DNA from 2 places in the Proteus sp. G2626 genome. Region 1 is predicted to be linked to the other one. Evidence: predicted binding sites of a transcription regulator. Region 1 holds the regulator's gene; the other holds the start of a gene.
The links. Region 1 encodes ArgR, which controls arginine synthesis, uptake and breakdown. Its sites were predicted from a motif close to ANTGAATAAAAATACANT; they were not measured.

Region 1 (3,426 bases):
CTCCTCGAACACTGATTTTAAATAACCTTGAATTTGATCATGCCGATATTTTTGATGATTTAGCGGCAATTCAAAAACAATTCCATCATTTAGTTCGTATCGTTCCGGGTAGTGGAAAAATCATCATGCCTGATAACGACATGAATTTAAAACAGACCATTGGAATGGGATGTTGGAGTGAACAAGAATTCACGGGTGAAACAGGCGATTGGCAGGCCAAAAAACTCACTAATGATAGTCGCCATTTTGAGGTATTTCATAAAGGTGAAAGCGTTGGAGAAGTGTGTTGGGGGCTTTCTGGTGAACACAACATGCAAAATGGCTTAATGGCAATAGTTGCTGCGCATCATGTTGGTGTTTTACCCTCAGATGCGTGTGAAGCATTAGATAAGTTTGTTAATGCGCGTCGTCGTTTAGAATTACGTGGTGAAGTTAACCAAGTGAGTGTTTATGACGACTTTGCACATCATCCTACGGCGATTTTGGCAACGCTTGAAGCATTGCGCAGTAAAGTTGGTGGAACTGCACGTATTATTGCGGTGTTAGAGCCCCGTTCAAATACGATGAAAATGGGTATTAGTAAGGATGATATCGCTCCCGCATTAGGTCGAGCTGATGAGGTGTTTTTATTCCAGCCACCGAATATTCAATGGTTAGTAAGTGATATCGCGGAGCATTGTGTGCAACCAGCGCGCTGGAGTACCGATCTTGATACATTAGTGGATATGATTGCGAAAGAAGCGCAAGCGGGTGATCATATTTTAATTATGAGTAATGGCGGTTTTGGTGGGATACATGAAAAACTGCTTAAAAAATTAGCGCAGCCTAAAGGCTCAGAGAATCAGTATTAATAATAAATAAAAATAAGCCACTGACTGTTTAGTGGCTTATTTTTGGACGCTATGGAAAAGCGATTATAATTCCTGATCAAACAGGTTTAGGATTGCATCTCGCAACTCTTCTGTTGAAAACCCGGGTGCAGGTGTTGAAAATATGGTGTCATCACCCGCAATACTGCCGAGGATCCCTTCTGCTTTGCCTAATGAATCTAATAAACGTGCAATAAGTTGAGCCGCACCTGGACTCGTTCTTATCACTACAACCGAATGGTTATGGTCAATATCAAGTACTAGATTTTTTAATGGGCTACTTGCTGTCGGTACGCCAAGTTCAGTGGGTAGGCAATATACCATTTCCATTTTGGCGTTACGGGTTCTTACTGCACCAAATTTTGTTAGCATACGAGAGATTTTGGACTGATTAATATTATCAAATCCAGCTTCTTGTAATGCAGTCACAATCTCGCCTTGTGAACTGAATTTTTCTTCTTTCAGCAGGGCTTTAAACGCTTTAACCAAGTCTTCTTGCTTAGAAGGAACGCGCATAGTTCACCTTTAGTGAGTTATCAATAACCCGCGTATTATGCGGAGAAGTGAATTTTTATGCAACAAAAGACGATGAAAGGTAAGAGATAATTTACGGAAAATTGTAAAGTAGAATGTACTACAAAAAAGTTTCATTTACCGACTTTGAATGTGGTAACTTAAGGGAAGTAAAATATTTGTTAACTAAATGATAAGCTTAAATGATTGTCATAAGGAGATAGACCCACTTAACATTTTGCCCAATTTATTGGAATTATTTATCAAAAGAGTGCCCACTATCTCATTAACAGATAAGCAATTTGTTTAGAATAACCAAAGTATTATTTTCCACTGTAAATGCCTTATTATGCAATATTGCTGTTAAATAATTGTTTTTTAAAAGGTGTATTGCGTAATAGTGAATCTCTCTAAGGCGTTCCACTATCTTGTAACTAAGGAGTATCAGAATGAAAGTAGCAGTTCTCGGTGCAGCGGGTGGTATTGGTCAGGCACTGGCACTTCTTCTTAAAAACCAGCTTCCAGCTGGTAGTGAACTCTCTTTATATGATATCGCTCCCGTCACACCGGGCGTCGCAGCTGACTTAAGCCATATCCCAACTCAAGTGACGGTAAAAGGTTTTGCTGGTGAAGATCCTTCTCCTGCATTAAAAGGCGCTGATGTTGTTCTGATTTCTGCGGGTGTTGCTCGTAAACCAGGCATGGATCGTTCTGATCTTTTCAATGTGAATGCCGGTATTGTCCGTAATTTAATTGAAAAAGTAGCACAAAATTGCCCTAAGGCACTGATTGGTATCATTACTAACCCAGTGAATACAACAGTTGCTATCGCTGCTGAAGTACTGAAAAAAGCGGGTGTTTACGATAAAAAACGTCTTTTTGGTATTACGACCCTAGATATCATTCGTGCTAATACTTTTGTTGCTGAATTAAAAGGCCAAGATCCTCAGAAAACCAATGTTCCTGTCATTGGTGGGCACTCTGGTGTCACTATTCTTCCTCTGCTTTCTCAAGTTGATGGGGTCTCATTTACGGATGATGAAGTGTCAGCGCTGACAAAACGTATCCAAAATGCAGGTACTGAAGTTGTAGAAGCGAAAGCAGGTGGTGGATCAGCAACATTATCAATGGGACAAGCCGCAGCGCGTTTTGGTCTTTCATTAATTCGCGCTTTAAATGGCGAGAAAAATGTTATTGAATGCACCTATACAGAAGGCGACGGAGAATATGCCCGTTTCTTTGCACAACCTATTCTTTTAGGCAAAAACGGTGTAGAGGAATATTTATCTATTGGTAAATTAAGTGATTTTGAAAAACAATCTCTTAATGGCATGTTAGATGTATTGAAAAAAGATATAATTCTTGGTGAAGAATTTATTAATAAATAAAGAAATACTTTTTTGCTATAAAAATAATGCAAATTTAAATAAAAACCGCTGATATAGTATCAGCGGTTTTTTTTATTAATTATAATGTATGTAATTATTAGTTAATTATTAGTTTTGTCACGAATCTTTCGTTCAAGTAATTCTCCTGTTTCAGGATGAAAATAACGGCTTGGCCAAATTTCAGAAGGAGCAACATTAAGATAATCAGCAATGATTTTTTCTCCTTTAGGCCAAGGGCGTGACAGTGCATTAGCGAGTGTTGAAGAGCTTAACCCTGCTTGACGAGAGATGGCAGCAAGTGTTGTTCCTCGTTTCCTAAGTGCGGCAATAATATCGGCAGGATGCCAATCAGATTTCCTTGAAATCATTTTTAATCCTTTTTCTATAAAATTAATTGCTGTGTTAGTGGTATAAATAACAGTTTATTAGAAATGTCTTAAAGCATTTAAACTGATTATTTAGAAAATAAAATAACATTATTTTTCTAAAAATATTTCTGATTTTTTTCTTAATAATTTCTTTTTTGAAGTTGATAACAATTTTAGAGAAACATAATGAAAAAAGAGTGGTATACGGCAAAGGAATTGACGGGTATAGGTGGATTACCTAAATCACCACAAGGTGTAAACGCAAAAGCTAAACGTGAATTTTGGCAA
Region 2 (3,426 bases), on a different contig from region 1:
ATCAACGTAAGCTGATAGGGTTTTTATTATTGCGCTTTTTCTGTTAAACAGAAGTTTTCAATTAATTGCCCCATTAATTCACGAGTCGGTTCAATAAATGATGTATCAATAAATTCATCAGGTTGATGGGCTTGTTCAATCGAGCCTGGACCTAATACTAAGGTCGGGCAGAGATCTTGAATAAATGGCGCTTCAGTACAGTAGTTCACCGTTTGCGCTTTCTCGCCTAATAACTTTTCAATGACAGCAACCATTTTATGATCGGTTGGACATTCATAACCAGGAATAGGATCGTGTAGCGCTTCAACATTTAAGCGCCCCGGCCAACGTGCTTTTACGGGAGCTAATGTTTCGTGTAGTAAATCATCTAAATCTTGCAATGTAAGCCCAGGTAATGGGCGAATATCCATATGAAGTTCGCAGCAAGCACAAATTCGATTTGCCGCATCACCGCCATTAATATAACCAAAGTTCATGGTGGGATAAGGGATAATAAATGCAGGATTGTTATAGCGCGTTTTTAGCGTATCGCGCAGTGTACTAAGGTGAGTAATGGATTCATGCATTAGCTCAATCGCATTCACGCCTTTTTCTGGATCGCTAGAATGTCCTGATTGCCCCGTAATACGTATCGCATTTGATAAATGTCCTTTATGAGCACGAATAGGTTTTAGGGATGTCGGTTCGCCAATAATGGCAAAATCAGGGCGGATTGTCGTATTAGCAGCAAAATAACGTGCGCCTGCCATAGAGGTTTCTTCATCTGCGGTGGCGAGAATATAAAGAGGGTGAGTTAACGCCTTAGTATCTACATCTCGCAATGCATCAAGAATAAAAGCAAAAAAGCCTTTCATATCCGCAGTGCCTAAGCCGTATAACTTATTTTCTTTTTCTGTCAGTGTAAAAGGATCTTGTGTCCAACGACCTTCATCAAATGGCACAGTGTCAGTGTGACCACAAAGTAATAACCCGCCTTTCCCTGTTCCTAATGTTGCTAAAAGGTTAAATTTTCCTCTAGTTTCAGGTACAGGTTGAATTTCAATGGAAAAGCCTAATGTTTCCAACCAATTAGCAAGCAAATTAATCAGTGATTCGTTGCTTTGATCGTTCTTAGCATCTGTAGCACTGATAGAGGGTGTTGCAATTAATTGACGATAAATCTCAATAAATGTAGGTAATTTAATATTCACTGTTGACAGCCTTTCTTCATAATAGTATCAATATTCATGCACTTTTTTTGAATAAAAATACATTAATCGGTTTGTGTTCATGGTACAAGGTAAGAATGACATGTTAAATACTCTGATTGTAGGAGCAAGTGGTTACACTGGCGCTGAATTAGTCGCCTATCTTCAGCAGCATCCCCATGTGAATTTGAGCAGACTGATGGTATCAGCTCAAAGTGCAGATGCAGGAAAATGCTTTTCTGAACTTCATCCTCAATATCGTGGCTTAGTGGATCTCCCTTTAGAGCCAATGGTTGATGTTGTTAAAGCGGCTGAGAATATTGATATCGTTTTTTTAGCAACAGCCCATGAAGTCAGCCATGACATTGCCCCGATTTTTTTAGAGCAAGGTTGTGTGGTGTTCGACCTATCGGGTGCTTATCGAGTGCAAAACGAGCATTTTTATCAACAATACTATGGATTCGAGCATAAGAATACAGATTGGTTATCACAAGCAGTTTATGGATTAGCTGAATGGAATGCTGACATTATCAGTCAGGCGCAATTAATTGCTGTGCCGGGCTGTTATCCAACGGTATCTCAGTTGTCATTAAAACCCTTAGTGGAAGCGGGACTGTTAGATACCGCGCAATGGCCAGTCATTAATGCCACCAGCGGTGTAAGTGGCGCGGGTAGAAAAGCCTCTTTAACCAGCAGTTTTTGTGAAGTGAGTTTGCAACCTTATGGTGTATTTACTCATCGTCATCAACCTGAAATTGCAACACATCTGGGCATTGATGTGATTTTCACCCCCCATTTAGGTAATTTTGCCAGAGGGATCTTAGCCACTATCACCTGTAAGTTAAAAGCAGGCGTGACACAAGAGGAAGTCAGACAAGTCTTTGACGAAGCTTATCAAGATAAGCCATTAGTGCGTGTTTATGACAAAGGATTACCTGCATTAAAAGCCGTAGTAGGAACGGCTTTTTGTGATATCGGGTTTGCTCAACAAGGTGAACATCTAATTGTGGTGGGTGTTGAAGATAACTTGTTAAAAGGGGCCGCAACGCAGGCGGTGCAGTGTATGAATATTCGGTTTGGCTTCGCTGAAACCGAATCACTTATTTAAATAATGAGTAGGGAAGTTTCATGGAACCATTAATTATCAAACTGGGTGGTGTACTCCTTGATAACGAAGAAGCGTTAACACGTTTTTTCACCGCATTACAACAATATCGTTCAACACACTCTCGCCCTTTGGTCATCGTACATGGTGGTGGCTGTTTGGTGGATGAATTGATGGGTAAATTGCAATTACCTGTCGTGAAAAAGCAAGGCCTGCGTGTTACACCCGCTGATCAGATAGACATCATTACAGGAGCACTGGCCGGAAGTGCCAATAAGACCTTGTTATCGTGGGCAACCCAATTTGGGCTTAATGGTGTAGGGCTTTCTTTGGGGGATGGGCAATTAGTGAAAGTCACTCAAATCAATGAAGAATTAGGTCATGTAGGGGATGCAACTCCAGGCTCTCCTAATTTACTTAATTTATTACTGGATGCGGGCTATCTACCTATTATCAGCTCTATCGGTATGACTGAGAAAGGTGAGCTGATGAATGTCAATGCAGATCAAGCCGCAACCGCTATCGCAGAAACGTTGGGAGCTGATTTAGTGTTGCTTTCAGACGTTAGTGGCATTTTAGATGGTAAAGGCCAGAAGATAGCAGAGATGTCAGCCGAAAAAGCACAGACATTAATTGACCAAGGCATTATCACTGACGGCATGATTGTGAAAGTAAATGCAGCGTTAGAAGCTGCCAAAACACTCGGTCGACCCGTTGAAATTGCAAGTTGGCGCCATGCTGAAAAACTAACCGCACTGTTTAATGGTGTTGCAGTAGGAACCCGTATTTTAGTTTAAAAATGTTTCTAGAAATCTTATCGCTATTTGATAGTTGGCAGAATTTAAACAAATTGGAAATTGAAGGTTATCACTATGACTAAAGGTATTAAAAAAATCGTACTAGCATACTCAGGCGGATTAGATACTTCGGCGATCATTCCTTGGTTAAAAGAACATTACGATAACTGTGAAGTTGTCGCTTTTGTTGCAGATGTTGGCCAAAGCCGTGATGATTTAGTTGGCGTAGAACAAAAAGCATTAGCATCTGGTGCTTCTGAGTGTCATATCATCGATTTACGTGAAGAGTTTATCAAAGATTATGTTTACCCAGTATTAAAAACAGGTGCTTTATATG

Region 2: a site for ArgR is predicted at 1,237-1,254, ahead of argC (N-acetyl-gamma-glutamyl-phosphate reductase). Genes of this name have one in related genera too.

The regions. Positions count from the first base shown of each region.
Region 1 covers NZ_JAABNH010000002.1:114,411-117,836, forward strand. Annotated here, with positions in the region: gene mpl (UDP-N-acetylmuramate:L-alanyl-gamma-D-glutamyl-meso-diaminopimelate ligase) at 1-851, shown strand, start outside; gene argR (transcriptional regulator ArgR) at 915-1,385, opposite strand; gene mdh (malate dehydrogenase) at 1,832-2,770, shown strand; gene GWJ05_RS00850 (helix-turn-helix domain-containing protein) at 2,872-3,138, opposite strand; gene GWJ05_RS00855 (DNA-binding protein) at 3,325-3,426, shown strand, end outside.
Region 2 covers NZ_JAABNH010000005.1:181,920-185,345, forward strand. Annotated here, with positions in the region: gene argE (acetylornithine deacetylase) at 27-1,190, opposite strand; gene argC (N-acetyl-gamma-glutamyl-phosphate reductase) at 1,291-2,295, shown strand; gene argB (acetylglutamate kinase) at 2,316-3,089, shown strand; gene GWJ05_RS02260 (argininosuccinate synthase) at 3,165-3,426, shown strand, end outside.